DNA from 2 places in the Methylobacterium sp. NMS14P genome. Region 1 is predicted to be linked to the other one. Evidence: predicted binding sites of a transcription regulator. Region 1 holds the regulator's gene; the other holds the start of a gene.
The links. The regulator HrcA, encoded in region 1, represses chaperone genes, less so after heat shock. The targets are predictions, from matches to a motif close to GTTAGCACTCNCNNNNNGNGAGTGCTAAC.

Region 1 (8,938 bases):
AGCTGGCGCGGCGCCTCGCGCGGACGAAGCTCGCCACCGCCGAGGCGGCGCTCCACCTGGAGGACACCACGACCCCCACCTGGCTCCTGTCGGCCGACACGGTGGTGGCGGTCGGGCGGCGCGTTCTGCCGAAGGCCGAGATTCCCGACGAGGCCGCGGATTGCCTGCGCCTGCTCTCGGGGCGGCAGCACCGGGTCTACACGGCGGTCTGCGTCCTCTCGCCCCGCGGGCGCCGCGAGCGGATCGTCGAGAGCCGTGTCCGGTTCAAGCGCCTCTCGGGTCGCGACATCCAGGGCTACGTCGCCTCGGGCGAGTGGCGCGGCAAAGCCGGCGGCTACGCGATCCAGGGATTGGCGGGGGCCTTCGTGGTGAAGCTGGTCGGGTCTTACAGCGGCGTGGTCGGCCTGCCGCTCTACGAGACCCTCAGCCTGCTCGACGGGGAGGGCTACCCCGTCCGGGCCGGGTGGGGCGCCCTCGCATGAAGCGCGAACGCCAGCCGCCGCCCTGTCCGATCTGCCGGCAACCGTCCACGCCGGACTTCCGGCCGTTCTGCTCCCAGCGCTGCGCCGACGTCGATCTCGGACGCTGGCTCAACGAGCGCTACGCGATCCCCGAGGAACCCGATCCCGACGCGCCGCCGCCCCCGCCGGATCCGGAGGGCTGAATTTTTCAGCCTTCCGGTCACGTCGGTATCACGCGAGGCTGGACAGGCCGCCAAGCACTCACTATACCCCGCGACGTCCGAGGCCGACACCGGCGCGGACGACGCCCAGGTAGCTCAGTTGGTAGAGCATGCGACTGAAAATCGCAGTGTCGGCGGTTCGACTCCGTCCCTGGGCACCATCTTCTCGCTGAGCACCCGATCTTCGAATCGGTAGAGCCGGCGACCGAGAACGCCCCATCTCTTCGACAGTGAATGGCCGAAGTTCGCGCGGGCCGGTCAGCGCGTCTCCACGTCGCGCAGGTGCAGGTAGGTCGGATCGAATTCGGCCGCTGCCTGCAGCCCGGCCCAGTCGTGGACGGTGAGGCGGCGCCCCCGCAGCGTGATCAGACCGGCGGATTTGAGATCGCGAATCGTCCGGTTGACGTGGACCGACGTGATCCCGAGGGCGTCCGCGAGTTCGGGCTGCGTCATCGGCAGGTCGCAGGTCCGGTCGGGGGCCAGACCGACGGCGTCGAGGCGGGTCATCAGCTCGCAGAACAGGTGGGCCATCCGGGCATACGCCTCCCGGCGCCCGGTGTTGAGCATCCACTCGCGGACCAGGGCGGCGTCGATCAGCGTCGCGCGCCAGAACACCTCGTTGAGGCGCGGGTGCGCCCGCAGCATCGCCCGGACCGCGTCGTGCTGGACGAAGCCGAGGCGGCAGGCGCTCACCGTCGCGATGTTGATGTCGAGCACCTCCAGGAACAGGCTCTGGAAGTCCGGCACGTCTCCCGGGACGTGGTAGCTCATCACCTGCCGCTTGCCCGCGCGGGTCGACTTGTACGTGCAGGCGATCCCGCTGAGCAGCGTGAAGCTTCGGGACGGCCGGTCGCCCTCCCGGATGATGTCCTGGTTGGCTTCGAATTGAGCGACCTGCAGGGGGAGCGCGACGAGCGCGGCGCGCTCCGCGTCCGTGAGCCGGAACAGGGCCACGGTCTCGATCCGGCGCAGGAAGGGGTCTCTGCCCGACGGTTGGGGTGTCTCGTACATCGCGCCTCGGCCGTCCGGCAGAAGCGTTCGGCATCGCGCGGCCGGTCGTCCACCGTCGTTGGTCCCCGCCCAAGTGTAGGGTCCCGGCCGGGCCCGACCAGGGCGGGACCGGGCGCCGCGCGCGCTCCCGGGGTCCGGGACTGGAATTTCCGGGCCCATCCGCGCACAGAGGACCGGCGGCGCGGTCGCCGTTCAGCCTGACGGAAAGCCCGATGAACACGGCAGATCTCGCCCCGCACGCGCATCAGGTCCTGCGCGACGCGACCCTGCCCGAGCTGCCCCGGCATTACCGCGGCAAGGTCCGGGACAATTACGACCTCCCCGACGGCCGGCGCATTCTCATCACCTCGGACCGGATCAGCGCCTTCGACAGGGCGCTCGCGGCGATCCCGTTCAAGGGCCAGGTCCTGACCCAGACCGCTCGCTACTGGTTCGAGCAGACCGCCGACCTCTGCCCGAACCACGTCATCGCCTATCCCGATCCCAACGTGGTGGTCGGCCAGCGCCTGGAGATCCTGCCCGTGGAGGTGGTGGTGCGCGGCTACCTCGCGGGCACCACCTCGACCTCGATCCTGACGCGTTACCGCGCGGGCGAGCGGGACATGTACGGCCACCACTTCCCGGACGGGATGCGGCCGAACCAGCAACTGCCGGAGGCGATCATCACGCCGACCACCAAGGCGTTCGACGGCGGCCACGACGAGCCGCTCACCGAGGCGGAGATCCTCGAGCGCGGATTGCTGACGCGCGCGCAGTGGGCGACCGTGTCCGAGGCGGCCCTGGCGCTGTTCGCCCGCGGGACGGCTCTGGCGGCGGAGCGCGGCCTGATCCTGGCGGACACGAAGTACGAGTTCGGCACGGACCCCGGGGGCCGGATCGTCCTCGCCGACGAGATCCACACGCCCGACAGCAGCCGGTACTGGTTCGCGCAGAGCTATCCCGAGCGCTTCGCCGCGGGTTCGGCCCCGGAGAGCTTCGACAAGGACTTCGTGCGCAACTGGGTCGTCGCCCGCTGCGACCCCTACAAGGACCCGATCCCCGAGATCCCCGCCGAGGTCGTCCTGGAGACCGCCGCGGTCTACATCCGCGCCTACGAGACGATCACCGGCGCGCGCTTCGTCCTGCCGGACCCGGCGGAGGAGCCCCTGGACCGCGTCCGGCGCAACATCGCCGCCTACCTCGCGGCCTAGGCATCATCGCGGCGGAGAGGTGCGGCGCCCGGCGCCGCACCCGGTCGCCCGTGTCAGGCCGCCGCCTTGATCGGGGCCGGCGACGGCGCGTCCATGGCGCGCAGGTAGACGTCGAGGAGCGTCTCCTGCTCGTCGCGCTCGTCCTTGTCCTGCTTGCGGATCTTCAGGATCTCCTTGAGCACCTTCACGTCGAGACCCTCGCCCTTGGCCTCGGCGAAGACCTCCTTCTTGGCCTCCATCAGGTCCTTGATCTCCTCCTCCAGCCGTTCCACGCGCTCGATGATCGAGCGGATGCGGTCGCCCGCGACGCCCACGGTGTCGGTCATGTCGGTCATGCAGTCCCTCGTCGGATGACGGGCGCACCCTCGCCGGGACAGGGTAAGCGGCGGGTTAAGGCCGGGACGGCGCCCGGACCCGGCCGTGGATCCAGCCGACGATCGCGTCCGCCACGGCGTCGCTGTTCGATTCCAGCATCATCATGTGGCCGTTGCCGCGGATACCCTGCTCGGCGAGCGCCAGCCGGTCCGGTTTCGCGCCGGCCTGGGTCAGGAAGGCCGCCGTGCAATCGTCCATGGTGGCCCGGAACGAGGCCTCGGCGGTGACGATCACCGCGGGCACCCGGGCGAGGTTCGGCAATTGGCGCGCGGGCTCGGCCTGAAGCCAGCAGCGGATCTTGTCGGGCGCGGCGGCGCTCTCGGCCTGGACCACCGTCAGGTCGGCCGGGCCGCTCACCGGCGGCTCGAAGTGCAGCGGCACCCGCGTGATGCCGTAGGGGCGCGCCCGGGCCTCGCCGACGCGCTCGTACCAGTCCGCGCCGCCCTTGAAGCGGATGTCGTAGAAGGTCGGCCCGTTCGGCTCGACGGCGATATGCGCCTTCACGAGGTCGGGCCGCTGATCGGAGACCGCCCAGCCGAAGACACCCGCCTGCGAGTGCGTCAGCAGGATCGCGGGGCCGATCTTCTCCAGCAGGTCGATCAGTGCCGGATCGACCAGCTCCTCGCTCTTCAGCGCGCTCGCGATGTAGGGCACCTGCGAGAGGTAGAACTGGTCGAAGGCGGCGTTGCCGCGGATGCCGGCACCGCCCGGCCACTGCGTGTGGAGCTTCGCCTGCGGGTAGAGCCCGGAGCGCTCCTGCCCGGTGAACACCGTCTCTAGGTCCTCGGCGGGCAGGCGGGCGTAGGGACCGTACATGTCCGGGTCGCCGCCCGAGCGGCCCCGGCCGACCTGATCGACGACGTAGACCGCGAAGCCCTGCGCGGCGAAGCGGTCGGCCCAGCCCGGCCGCCCGTCGGGCGTGCCGAGGAAGTTGGTCCCGGTCTGCGCGGTGCCGTGCACCAGGACGATTGGGTAGGGCTGCGTCACCCGCTCCGGGGCGCGGTACTCCACGAACATCTGCCCGGAGGCCGTGGTTTTGCCGCCGGCCATCGCGTAGCGGCCGCCGACGAAGACGTAGCCCGCGGGCCGCGTCGGCCTGAACGGCGCGTCGGCGGCGCCCGGCTCGGCGGCCCCGGACGGCGATGCGGTCGCGAGGCAGAGCAGGGCCAGCGCCCCGGCGGCGGCGTTCCTCAACATGGCGTCCTCCCGCGGGCGTCTGGCGCGCCCGGCGGGAGGCATATCAGCGTGAAAGTCCCGCCCGGTCCAGCCGGGCGTCCGATCAGGCGTGGGCGAGGCGCGGCTTCTTCCCCAGCGCCTCCTCGACGGTGCCGGCGCCGTCGAGATAGCCGTGGACCTTGGGGTTCGGCATGATCAGCGAGGCCACGAAGGCGATCGCCATCAGGACGGTCACGTACCAGAAGAACGTGCTCTCCATGCCGGCGTCCTTGAACCACAGGGCGACGAACTCGGCGGTGCCGCCGAAGGTGGCGTTGGCGATCGCGTAGGACAGGCCGACGCCGAGCGCCCGGACGTTGGTGGGGAACAGCTCGGCTTTCACGATGCCGCTGATGCCCGTGTAGAACGACACCACCGCGAGCCCGAGGGTGATCAGCGCGAAGGCGAGATAGGGGTCCTTGTTGGTTCCGAGCGCCGTCATCAGCGGCACCACCATGAGCGTGCCGAGGCCGCTGTAGAGCAGCATGTTGGCCTTGCGGCCGATCTTGTCGGAGAGCGCGCCGAAGATCGGCTGGATGATCATGTAGACGAACAGCACCACCGTCATCGTCTGCGACGCCGAGGTCTTCGGCATGCCGGCGGTGTTGACGAGATACTTCTGCATGTACGTCGTGAAGGTGTAGAAGCTCAGCGAGCCGCCGGCCGTGTAGGCGATCACGACCAGGAACGCCCGCCAGTGCTTGGCCAGCGCGGAGAAGGTGCCGGCGGTCTCCTTGTCGCTGCTGTCCTTCGTCTCGGCCAGGGAGCGCCGGAGATAGAGCGCGACGACCGCGAGCGCGGCGCCGATGAAGAACGGGATGCGCCAGCCCCAGGCCGTGAGTTCCGGACCGGTCATCACCGTCTGCAGCAGCACCAGGACCAGCGAGGCGAGGAGTTGGCCGCCGATCAGCGTCACGTACTGGAACGAGGCGAAGAAGCCGCGCTTCCCCTTGATCGCCACCTCGCTCATGTAGGTCGCCGAGGTGCCGTACTCGCCGCCGACGGACAGGCCCTGGAGCATGCGGGCGAGGAGCAGCAGCACGGGGGCCAGCGTGCCGACATGCTCGTAGGTCGGCAGGATGCCGATCAGCAGCGAGCCGAAGCACATCATCAGCACCGAGATGACCATCGAGGTCCGGCGGCCGACCCGGTCGGCGATGCGGCCGAACAGCCAGCCGCCGATCGGCCGCATGAAGAAGCCCACCGCGAAGATGCCGGCGGTCTGCAGGAGCTGGCTGGTGGAATCGCCCTTCGGGAAGAAGGCCGGAGCGAAGTAGAGCGCGAAGAACGCGTAGCAGTAGAAGTCGTACCACTCGACGAGATTGCCCGAGGACGATCCGACGATCGCCCAGATCCGGCGCTTCCGGTCCGCGGCGTCGTCGAGGGCACTCGGTGCGATACCGATCGTATCGTCTCGCGAGGCGGACATGGCGTCTCCGTCGATCAATCTCGATGCCGGCCGGAGCCGGTCTCTTTCTGGTGCGGCGCGACGTTACAGGTGACGCGCCTGATCGCAAGACCGTGATCCGACTTAGCCGAGGACAGCGCGGGCGGGTGTCACGGGCAGCGTGTCCACAGTGCCGCGGGACGGAACGGTTCGCCCCGAGGCCCCGTTGCGGGCCGGCGTGGGCGTCGACGGCGCTCCGACCACTCCAGGAGGAGAAGCCATGAAGCGGATTCTGAGAGACACGGTCGCGGCGGCCATCGTCGTGGCCGGAGCGGCGACGGCGTTCGCGCAGGGCGGCCCGGGCGGCGGAGGGGCCGGGCCCGGTGGCGGCGGCGCCGGCGGGCCCGGCGGCGCCGCCGGCGCGGGCGCCGGTCCGGCCGGCGGCGGCCCGGGCGGTGGCGGTGGCGCGGGCGGTGGAATGCGGGGCGGCGCCGGCGGGCCCGAGGGGGCGCGATGCGCGGGCCCGGCGGTGCCGAGGGCGGACCGCGCGGCGCCGAGCCGGGTGGTCCGGGCGGCCGCGGTGCCGAGGCGCCGGGCCGCCCCGGTGGCGCGGCCGAGCGCAACGGACCGGCTGACCGGGCCGGGCCCGCCGCGAACCCGGGTGCCGGCGATCGCGGGGACCGGGGCGAGCGTGGTGCCCGCGAACCGGGTGCCGGGCCCGACCGCGGCAATCGTGACGCGGCCGGTCCCGAGCGTGGCGGTCGCGGTCCGGCGGGCGAGCGGGGGGGCCGTGACGGCGCCCGCGACCGGGGCGCCGTCCGCGGCGCCGTCGGCCGCCTCGACACCCGTCAGCGCACGGAGTTCCGCAGCTCGATCACGCGTCTGGGCGTCTCGCCGCTCCGGGACGTGGCGTTCGGTCTCGCGGTCGGCACGGCGATCCCGCGCTCGATCACCCTCCACCGGCTCCCGCCGGCCATCGTCGAGCTGGTGCCCGAATACGAGGGTTACGACTTCGTCCTGGTGCGCGACGACATCGTGATCATCGATCCCGACACCTACGAAATCGTGGACGTGATCCCGGCCTGAGTGAGCACGACAAGGTTGGCGCGCCGGGCGGGCCCTCTGCCCGGCGCCCTCTACCGTCCGCCGTCCAGGAGCTTCGACACCACCCGCGCCGTGTAGTCGACCATCGGCACGATCCGCGCGTAGTTGAGCCGGGTCGGACCGATCACGCCGACGACCCCGACGATCTTCTGCGATCCGTCGCGGAACGGCGCCGCGATCAGCGAGGAGCCCGACAGCGAGAACAGCTTGTTCTCCGAGCCGATGAAGATCCGGACGCCCTCGCCGCCCTCGGCGCGGGACAGGAGATCGATAACGTCCTTCTGGGTCTCCAGATCGTTGAACAGCAGGCGGATGCGCTCGAGGTCCTCCACCGCGCGCAGGTCGTCCAGCAGGTTGGCCTGTCCGCGCACGATCAGCTGGCGCGCCTCCGACGGCCCGACCGGCGTGGCGAGCCCGGCATCGACGAGGCGCTCGGTGATCACGTCGAGCTCCCGCTTCATCGCCTTGCGGCCGGCTTCGATCTCGGCGCGCAGCGTGCCGAGCGTGCGGCCCTGCAGGCGCGCGTTCAGGAAATTCGTCGCCTCCTGCAGCGCGCCGGCCGGCAGGCCCGCCGGCAGGTCCACGAGGCGATTCTCTACCGAGCCGTCGTCCGAGACGAGGATGACGAGGGCGCGGGCGGGATCGAGGCGCACGAACTCGATGTGCTTCAGGTTGACGTTCGCCTTCGTGGTCAGGACGACTCCGGCGCCCCTGGAGACCCCGGACAGCATGGTCGAGGCTTCGGCCAGCGCGGAATCGAACGTGTGGCCCGAGGCGGCGGCGCGCATCTGCGCCTCGATCCGCGCCTGCTCGTCCTGGCTGACGTCGCCGAGCTCGAGCATCGCGTCGACGAAGAAGCGCAGGCCGAGCTCCGTGGGCAGGCGGCCGGCGGACGTGTGCGGCGCGAAGATCAGGCCGGAATGCTCCAGATCCGCCATGACGTTGCGGATCGAGGCCGGCGACAGCGCCATCGGGAGGATGCGCGCCAGATTCCGGGAGCCGACCGGCTCGCCGGTCGTGAGATAGCTCTCGACGATCTGCCGGAAGATCTCCCGGGCGCGCTCGTTGAGGGCGGCGAGCGCCTGCATGGCCTGGCCGTTCGAGAAGTTGGGACTGGGGTTTGTCACGGGGTCATCCTGTGGTCCGATCATGTCCAACCGTCCCGCGCGGATCAATCCGTACGGCGATGCTTGCCCGCGGTGGCGCGGCGGCCTAAGAGCCCGGCCCTCGACACTCTCGACAGAAGGGGCCCGCGATGCGGCCTTCCAAGCGTGCCGCCGACGAGTTGCGGCCCGTGAGCCTGGAGCGCGCGGTCTCGCGCTACGCCGAGGGCTCGTGCCTCGTCAGTTTCGGCAACACCCGGGTGCTCTGCACAGCTTCGCTGGAAGAGCGCGCGCCCCCGTGGCTGCGCGGGTCCGGCAAGGGCTGGGTCACGGCCGAGTACGCCATGCTGCCGCGTGCGACGCACGAACGCACCCGCCGCGAGGTCGGTTCCGGGAAGCCGTCGGGTCGGACCCAGGAGATCCAGCGGCTGATCGGCCGGTCGCTGCGCGCCGTCACCAACCTGCCGGCGATGGGCGAGCGCCAGGTCACGATCGATTGCGACGTGATCCAGGCCGACGGCGGCACCCGGACGGCCGCGATCACGGGCGCCTGGGTGGCGCTGCACGATTGCTTCGCCTGGATGCGGACCCGCTCGATCATCTCCGTCGATCCGCTGCGCGATCACGTCGCCGCGGTCTCGTGCGGTCTCTACAAGGGCACGCCGGTCCTCGACCTCGACTACGCCGAGGATTCGGCGGCCGAGACCGACGCGAACTTCGTGCTCACCGGCCGAGGCGGCATCGTCGAGGTGCAGGGCACCGCCGAGATGGAGCCCTTCACCCAGGAGCAGCTCATCGAGCTGCTCGGCCTCGCCCGCGCCGGCACCGAGCGGCTGGTCGCCCTGCAGAAGGAGGCCATCGCGTGAGCCGC
Region 2 (8,938 bases), 2.7 Mb from region 1:
TCCGCCGCGCGAGTCCCGGCGGCCTCGGCGAGGCCGCCCGGCACGACGTCGCCGACGCGGCGCCCGGCTCCCTGCGCGACGCCATGGCGGAGGCCGCCGACCGGGACCGGATCGCCCACGCCTACGTCACGGGCTTCGCGGACGTGCCGGCGATCGGGCTCGCGGCCCTGCGCGAGGCCCGCGCCGCCGGACTCGACCCGACCTGGTGCACGACCGCGATTCACCTGGCCTACCTGCGCGCGGTGCCCGACAGCCATATCGCCCGGAAGCACGGCGCGGTCGCGGCCGAGGGCGTCCGCCGGGAGGCCGACGCCGCGCTGGCCCGGATCGACCTCGCCGCGCGGCCGGTCGACGCGCTGCTGGCCCTCGACGCGTCGCTGAAGGCGCGGGCGATCAATCCCGGCACGAGCGCGGATTTCACCGTCGCGACGCTGTTCTGGGACGCGCTCGCGGGCGCCGGCGCCCGGCTGGCCTGAGCCGCGTGCACGATCCGGTGTCCATAGCGCCGGGCGGATGGAAATTCCTTCGTGTCAGGGCCTTGCGCGGGTTGTGAGCCGCAGGGGCCCGCTGTAGGGTCCGCCGCGCTGTCCGGCCCAACCGGCTCGGCCCAACCGGCTCGGCCGGCATGGTCGGGCGCCGATAACAAGGATGGCTTCCCGGCCGCGGCACCGCCCGGCGCGCGGCTCTATTTCGGAATCCAGGGAGAGACACCGAATGGCGAAGATCACCAAGGTTCAGGTCGGCGAGGCCCTCGTCGGCGACGGCAACGAGGTCGCCCACATCGACCTCATCATCGGACCGCGCGGTTCGCCGGCCGAGACGGCCTTCTGCAACGGCCTCGTGAACAACAAGCACGGCTTCACCAGCCTGCTCGCGGTCATCGCGCCGAACCTGCCGTGCAAGCCGAACACCCTGATGTTCAACAAGGTCACCATCAACGACGCCCGTCAGGCCGTCCAGATGTTCGGCCCGGCCCAGCACGGCGTTGCCAAGGCCGTGCAGGACGCGGTGGCCGAGGGCATCATCCCGGCGGACGAGGCCGACGACCTGTACATCCTGGTCGGCGTGTTCATCCACTGGGAGGCGGCCGACGACGCCAAGATCCAGAAGTACAACTACGAGGCCACCAAGCTGTCGATCCAGCGCGCCGTGAACGGCGAGCCGAAGGCTTCGACGGTCACCGAGCAGCGCAACTCAGCGCAGCACCCCTTCGCCGCCAACGCTTAGATCGGGGACGGTCCTGGGCAGAGCGAGCCTCCGCCCGCACCGCGGGGCCTGCTCCAGCGACTGGCTTCGATCTTCCTTGGCCGATAATTAGGCCCCTGAACGGGACGGCGCGAGCCGTCCCGTTTTTTTGTCGCTTGCCGCGCGACATGGCGGCGGGGGGAGGCGCAGTCGTACAGGTGACGCGGCGTCGAAGCTCGGTGGCCGCCGGTGATGAACGGGATCGGCGCGCGCGGATACACTATCGTTCCGGCCGCACCGGGCAGAGCCGCGAGGTGAGGTCATGCCTGCATCCGACGAAGTGTCCGCGACCCTGCGCGATGACTGGACGCACGGCGGCCACTTGGTCCTCGCCGCGGATCCCGACACGTCCGATCACGCGGCGATCCATGCCTGGATCCTCGACTTCATCGAGACAGGCGCGAACGATCCCGATCAGGGCAGCATCCGACCCCTGATCTACCACAGCCTGAACTTCGATATCCCGTTCCAGGCGACCGAGCGCGTCCGGCAATCCTTGATTGCCACCGTGAGGGCGCGTCTCGCGGCCCTGGCGTCGCGTCGCGGCGTCTGACCGGCCCGCGCCCCGCGGGCCACCGCGGCGGGCCGGCGCCAAAAGAAAAGGGGCCGCCTCGCGGCGACCCCCTTCCTCCGTGACGCGGGTGGCGCGGACTTAGAAGTCCATGCCGCCCATGCCGCCGCCCGGCATGGCCGGAGCGGGGCTGTCCTTCTTCGGCGCGTCGGCGACCATCGCCTCGGTGGTCACCAGCAGGCCGGCGACGGAGGCCGCGTCCTGCAGGGCGGTGCGCACCACCTTGGCCGGGTCGACGATGCCGGCCTGGATCATGTCGACGTACTCTTCGGTCTGAGCGTTGAAGCCGAAGGTCTCCGAGGAGGTGTTGTCGGTGATCTTGCCGACCACGATCGAGCCTTCCACGCCCGCGTTCTGGGCGATCTGGCGGATCGGGGCCTCAAGGGCCTTCAGCACGATCTTGATGCCGGCCTGGACGTCCGGGATCTCGGACTTCAGCTCGGCGACCGCCTTCTTGGCGCGGAGCAGCGCGGTGCCGCCGCCCGGGACGATGCCTTCCTCGACCGCCGCGCGGGTGGCGTTGAGGGCGTCGTCGACCCGGTCCTTCTTCTCCTTCACCTCGACCTCGGTCGCGCCGCCGACGCGGATCACCGCGACGCCGCCCGCGAGCTTGGCCAGACGCTCCTGCAGCTTCTCACGGTCGTAGTCCGAGGTGGTCTCCTCGATCTGCGCCTTGATCTGCGAGATGCGGCCCTCGATGTCGGACTTCTCGCCGACGCCGTCGATGATCGTGGTGTTCTCCTTCTCGATGCGCACGCGCTTGGCGCGGCCGAGCATGGGGAGCGTCACGTTCTCGAGCTTGATGCCGAGATCCTCGGCGATCATCTGACCCTTGGTCAGGATCGCGATGTCCTCGAGCATGGCCTTGCGGCGATCGCCGAAGCCCGGCGCCTTGACGGCCGCGACCTTCAGGCCGCCGCGCAGCTTGTTGACGACGAGCGTGGCGAGCGCCTCACCCTCGATGTCCTCGGCGATGATCAGGAGCGGCTTGCCGGTCTGAACAACGGCCTCGAGCACCGGCAGCATGGCCTGGAGCGAGGAGAGCTTCTTCTCGTGGATGAGGATGTAGGGGTCCTCGAGCTCGGCGACCATCTTCTCCGCGTTCGTGATGAAGTACGGGGAGAGGTAGCCGCGGTCGAACTGCATGCCCTCGACGACGTCGAGCTCGGTCTCGGCCGTCTTGGCCTCCTCGACCGTGATCACGCCCTCGTTGCCGACCTTCTGCATCGCGTGGGCGATCATCTGGCCGATCTCGGTGTCGCCGTTCGACGAGATGGTGCCGACCTGGGCGACCTCGTCGGAGGTCGAGACCTTCTTGGCGCGGGCGGTGATGTCCTTCACGGCGGCAGCCGTGGCGAGGTCGATGCCGCGCTTCAGGTCCATCGGGTTGATGCCGGCGGCGACGTACTTGGCGCCCTCGCGGACGATGGCCTGGGCCAGCACGGTCGCGGTGGTGGTGCCGTCACCCGCGATGTCGTTGGTCTTCGAGGCCACTTCGCGCACCATCTGGGCGCCCATGTTCTCGAAGCGGTCGGAGAGCTCGATCTCCTTGGCGACCGTCACACCGTCCTTGGTGATGCGCGGGGCGCCGAAGCTCTTCTCGATCACGACGTTGCGGCCCTTCGGGCCCAGCGTCACCTTCACCGCGTCGGCGAGGATGTCGACGCCGCGCAGCATCTTATCGCGGGCGTCGGCGGAGAAACGAACGTCTTTCGCTGCCATTGTGTGCCTCTTAGCTAGTTGTTGAACCCCAAGGCCGGGACGGCCTCAAAGGGCGATGACGGGTGACCCGATCAGGCGGCGACGACGCCCATGATGTCGGATTCCTTCATGATCAGGAGGTCCTGACCGTCGATCTTGACCTCGGTGCCGGACCACTTGCCGAACAGGACGCGGTCGCCGGCCTTCACGTCGAGCGCGTTGACGCGGCCGGACTCGTCGCGGGCGCCGGGGCCGACGGCGACGACCTCGCCCTCCTGCGGCTTCTCCTTGGCGGTGTCCGGGATGATGATGCCGCCCTTGGTCTTCTCTTCGCCTTCGATGCGACGGACGACCACGCGGTCGTGCAGCGGACGGAACTTCATGAGCTGCCCTCTTGCTTCAGGTCTGGAGTTGGCGTTGATGCGGCCGGCGGGACCGCTCGCGAACTCGACTGTTAGCACTCTGTCTCGGCGAGTGCCAAAGACGGCCGCGAGATAGGCGCGGGCGGGTTCCGAGTCAAGGCTGTCGCACCCCCGCGCGACGGTGCGATGACGTGCCGGCGGCTCCGTTCCCCCTCATGGATAACGCGCTCTCATGCTGAGCCTGCACGGACCCGAAGGCCCGGTGGCGCTGCAACCTGGCAGGCCGATCGCGCGCGACACCGTGTGGCTCGACCTGAACGACCCCACGCCGGAGGAGGCCGCGTCGGTCGAGGCCGCGACCGGCCTGCGCGTACCGTCCCGGGCGGCGCTCTCGGAGGTCGAGACGTCGAGCCGCCTGCGGCGGGTGAAGGGCGGGCTCTCGCTGTCGACGCCGATGATCACCTTCGAGCAGAGCGCGTCGCAGTTGAAGCCGCTGGGCTTCCTGCTGACCAAGGATCACCTCGTCACGATCCGCTTCCATGAGTTGCGCGCCTTCGAGACCTCCGCGAAGCGCGTCGCGGACGGCGACGGCAGCACGACGCCAAGCGAGATCTTCCTCGTCGTCCTGGAAGAGCTGGTCGACAGCCTCGCCGACGCCCTGGAGGACATGGGATCCGAGCTCGACACGCTCTCCACCCGCATCTTCGACTTCGACGTCCGCGGTGCCGAGCGGCGGCGCCTGGAGAGCCCGCCGCCCCGGCGCCGCGACCTCGCCCTGCGCCGGATCCTGCGCGGCATCAGCAACCGCGGGAAGGTTCTGGGGAAGATCCGGTCGAGCCTGCTCGGGCTCGAACGGATCATCCCGTTCGTCGCCGCGGCCTGCGACAACCTCGGCCTGCCGGAGGATTCGCGCTTCGAGACGATCAAGCGGGACATCGAGTCCCTGGACGAGTTCGAGACGCGGCTCGCCGAGAACGTGCAGTTCCTGCTCGACGCCGCCCTCGGCCTCATCACCATCGAGCAGAACAACGTCTTCCGGGTCCTCACCGTCGTCTCGGTGGTCGGGGTCCCGCCGACGCTGATCGCGTCGATCTACGGCATGAACTTCAAGCACATGCCCGAGCTGGATTGGGCACTCGGATATCCCTACGCGCTCGGCCTGATCCTCCTGAGCGCAGTCGCGCCCATCGTCTACTTCCGCATGCGAGGCTGGTTCTAGTATTTACGGACAAATTACAGCATTGAGATCGCTACGTCGCATCTCATTCTCCGATGGCAGCGCCGACTCGGATACCGACACGCAGAGACAGCGGCGCCAGAAGCATTCGTTCCGTCCTCGCTCGCACGTAATCTGGACGTAAGTCGAAATAAGGAATTCATTAACGCTGCGACGCTAGACCCGGCTCGGGGGAACGCGAGCAGCACCATGTTCAATCGAACTGTCTTCAACGAAGCCCAGGCCAAGATCGACGCCCTGGACCGTTCGCTCGCGATCATCGAGTTCTCGATGGACGGAACTGTCCTCCACGCGAACCAGAACTTCCTTCGATTGATGAAGTACAGCCTCAGCGACGTCCAGAGCCGGCATCACCGTATCTTCGTAGACAAGAGCTATGCCGAGACTGCGGAGTACGGCGCCTTCTGGAACAAGCTGAAGGATGGCCAGTACGTCACGGGCGAGTTCCAGCGCCTCGACAAGGAGGGCGACTCGGTCTGGCTCGAGGCGACGTACAATCCCGTCCTCGACGCGCGGGGCAAGCCGATCAAGGTCGTCAAGTTCGCCGCGGACATCTCGGCGAAGAAGAAGGAGATCAACAGGCTCCTGACGATGATCGACAACGTGCCGGTGGCGGTCATGACGGCCGACTTCAAGGACAACTTCAAGATCGACTACATGAACGCCACGTCGCGCAAGACGCTCGGCACGATCGACCAGCACCTGCCGGTCAAGGTCGACGACATGCTCGGCCGCTCCTTCGACATCTTCCACAAGAACCCGAGCCACCAGCGCACCATGCTGGCGGATGCGAGCCGGCTGCCGCACAGCACCAAGATCAAGGTCGGGCCTGAGACCCTGAACCTGCGGGTCACGGCCGTGACCGACGAGAAGGGCCAGTATCTCGGCCCGATGCTGACCTGGGCGGTGGTCACCGCGCAGGTGAACATGGAGACCGACGTCAAGCGGGTCGTCGAGGCCGTCGGCTCCGCCATCCAGGAGATGCAGAGCTCGGCCGAGGGCCTGATGCAGTCGGCCGAATCCGCGCGCCACAAGGCCTCGTCGGTCGCGTCGAACTCCGAGCAGATGAACGGCGCGATCCAGGAGATCTCCGGCCAGGTCGGGCGGGTCTCGGAGCGCGCGCAGCAGATCGCCGCCCAGGCGGGGACCACCGACGCGACCATGCGCCAGCTCGCCGAGAACGCCCGCAAGGTCGACGCGGTGGTGAGCATGATCAAGTCGATTGCCGACCAGACCAACCTGCTCGCGCTGAACGCCACGATCGAGGCCGCGCGGGCCGGCGCCGCCGGTCGCGGCTTCGCTGTCGTGGCCTCGGAGGTGAAGGCGCTCGCCGAGCAGACCGCCAAGGCGACCGGTGAGATCACCCAGCAGGTCTCGGCGATCCAGACCGCGACCGGCGACGCGGTCGGCGCCATCGAGATGATCACCGCGGCGGTGGACGAACTGTCCAAGCTCACCCTGGCGATGGCGAGCGCCGTCGAGGAGCAGGCGGTCTCGACCCACGAGATGGCGGGCAATATCGGCGGCGTCTCCGAGGCCGCCAACGCCACCGGTCAGCTCGCCCAGGCGGTCCAGGGCATCGCCGAGAGCCTCGCCGGCCACTCGACGAGCCTGTCCGAGAGCGTGATCCGCTTCATGAAGACGGCCTGATCCCGGTCACGCCGCTTCGAGCACGCCGAGGCGCGCCCTCAATCCCGGGCGAGCTGCGCCCGGCCGATGGCGAAGACCCGCCCGTCCCCGAGGAGATGGGCGGTGAACCCGTTGGGGAACAGGCTCTCGATCGCCCTGTCGCGGACGTTCAGGCCGCCCGCGTAGGCTCCGAAGGCCGGCATCACGAGGCGGGTGCCGTCCGTGACGAAGCAGCGTCGGCGGACGGCCCGCCCGCGCATCGCCACCTTCCCGCAGGGATGGAGATGGCCCGCGATCTCGCCGGGAACCGGTTCCGGGCTCGGCTCGTGGCGCAGGACGAGGCCGCCCAGCGTCAGTGCGTCGGCGTAGCGGCCGCCGACACCCTCGTTCACGGCGGCGTCGTGGTTGCCGGCGATCCAGACCCAGTCCCGGCCCTCTTGGAGGGCCGCCACGAGGGCGCGGTCGCCGGGCTCCATGCGCTCGGGTCCGCGGGCGTCGTGGAAGGAATCGCCCAGCGCGACCACGCGGGCGGGATCGTGGCGGACCACCGCCTCGTGCAGGCAGGCGAGCGTCTCGCGGGTGTCGTAGGGCGGCAGGAACTGGCCGGACCGGGCCGCGTAGGACGAGCCCTTCTCCAGGTGGAGGTCGGACACGATCAGCGTCCGGTGCTCCGGCAGCCACAGGCCGCCGCACAGGTCGAGCACCAGGGTCTCGCCCGCGAGCTGCAGGGTGGGGTGCTTGTGCGTCTTCTCGAGTCTCAGGCCGGCCGCCAAGATCGCATCCTCGGTGTCGTCGGGGGAGGGCGGATCGACGGTCAGGACAGAGCCTCTTGGAGAAGCTCCGCCTCGGCCTCGGCCAGGATCTCGTCGGCGCCCTCGCCGTAGACCCGCTCGCGCCCGATCTCGAGCATCACGGACACGGAGAGCGGCGAGACCCGGTCGAGAGACCTGTGGATGATTCGCCCCTGGATGCGCTCTAGCATCATGCCGAGGCGCCTCACGTCGAGGAGTCCGGTTGCCGCATCCTGCCGCGCGGCCCGCAGCAGCAGGTGGTCGGGCTGGTGCTTGCGCAGCACGTCGTAGATCAGGTCGGTCGAGATCGTGACCTGCCGGCCGGACTTCTTCTGCCCCGGGTGATGGCGCTCGATCAGGCCGGCGATGACGGCGCACTGGCGGAACGTGCGCTTCATCATGGCGGATTCGTCCAGCCACGCCTCCAGGTCGTCGCCCAGCATGTCGACCGCGAACAGGTCGCCGATGAAGTCCGGGTCGAGGGCGGCGCGCTCCGAGACGTCGCGGGTCGTCCAGATGGCGATGCCGTAATCGTTGGCCGCGAACCCCAGCGGCCGCAGGCCGGCGCGCTCCAGGCGCCGGGTCAGCAGCATGCCGAGCGTCTGGTGGGCGAGGCGGCCCTCGAACGGGAAGGCGGTGAGATAGTAGCGCTTGCCGCGCGGGAAGGTCTCCACCAGCAGGTCGCGCTCGCCCGGCAGGACCGAGCGGCGGCGCTGCTGCAGCAGGTACGCGCCGATCTGCTCGGGCAGGCGGTCCCACTCGAACGGGTCGGCGATCAGCGCCCGAACCCGGGCGGCCAGGAAGGTCGAGAGCGGGAACTTCGCGCCCGCGTAGGACGGGATCGCCGGGTCGGTGCCGGCCGGCGCGCGGGTGACGAGGCACTCGTCCTCGGCGAGCCCCTCGAAGCGCAGGGTCTCGCCGGCGAACAGGAAAGTGTCGCCGACGGTGAGCGTCTCGGCGAACTCGTCCTCGATCTCGCCGAGCACGCGCCCGGTCTTCGGCAGCACCGTGCCGGGCTTGCCGCGCAGGGTCCGGCCGAGCCGGACCTTCACCCGCGCCGCCTCCACGATCGTGCCGACATTCATCCGGTAGGCCTGGGCGGTGCGGGCGTCGCGCACCCGCCAGAGCCCGTCCGGTCCGCGCAGGATCTTGGCGAAGCGCTCGTAGGCGCGCAGCGCGTAGCCGCCGGTCGCGACGTAGTCGACCACCTGCTCGAACGATTCCCACGCGAGGTCGGCGTAGGGCGCGGCCGAGACGATCTCGTCGTAGAGGTCGACGGGATCGAAGGCGTCGGCGCAGGCCATGCCGAGCACGTGCTGGGCGAGGACGTCGAGGGCGCCCCGGCGGGCGTCGGGCGTGTCCTGCGCGGCCTCCTCGACGGCGTCCAGCGCCGCCTGGCACT

Region 2: the regulator HrcA is predicted to act here: its motif matches at 3,971-3,999, upstream of groES (co-chaperone GroES).

The regions. Positions count from the first base shown of each region.
Region 1 is NZ_CP087106.1:3,303,296-3,312,233, reverse strand. Features, by position in the region: gene LOK46_RS15935 (Maf-like protein) at 1-482, shown strand, start outside; gene LOK46_RS15930 (DNA gyrase inhibitor YacG) at 479-664, shown strand; tRNA gene LOK46_RS15925 (tRNA-Phe) at 768-843, shown strand; gene LOK46_RS15920 (Crp/Fnr family transcriptional regulator) at 941-1,693, opposite strand; gene LOK46_RS15915 (phosphoribosylaminoimidazolesuccinocarboxamide synthase) at 1,906-2,883, shown strand; gene LOK46_RS15910 (DUF2312 domain-containing protein) at 2,937-3,218, opposite strand; gene LOK46_RS15905 (alpha/beta hydrolase) at 3,274-4,455, opposite strand; gene LOK46_RS15900 (MFS family transporter) at 4,538-5,902, opposite strand; gene LOK46_RS15895 (DUF1236 domain-containing protein) at 6,374-6,946, shown strand; gene hrcA (heat-inducible transcriptional repressor HrcA) at 6,997-8,052, opposite strand; gene rph (ribonuclease PH) at 8,220-8,933, shown strand; gene rdgB (RdgB/HAM1 family non-canonical purine NTP pyrophosphatase) at 8,930-8,938, shown strand, end outside.
Region 2 is NZ_CP087106.1:623,579-632,516, forward strand. Features, by position in the region: gene LOK46_RS02885 (triphosphoribosyl-dephospho-CoA synthase) at 1-476, shown strand, start outside; gene fae (5,6,7,8-tetrahydromethanopterin hydro-lyase) at 715-1,227, shown strand; gene LOK46_RS02895 (hypothetical protein) at 1,508-1,798, shown strand; gene groL (chaperonin GroEL) at 1,898-3,538, opposite strand; gene groES (co-chaperone GroES) at 3,610-3,900, opposite strand; gene LOK46_RS02910 (CorA family divalent cation transporter) at 4,112-5,098, shown strand; gene LOK46_RS02915 (methyl-accepting chemotaxis protein) at 5,306-6,766, shown strand; gene pdeM (ligase-associated DNA damage response endonuclease PdeM) at 6,805-7,518, opposite strand; gene LOK46_RS02925 (DEAD/DEAH box helicase) at 7,560-8,938, opposite strand, start outside.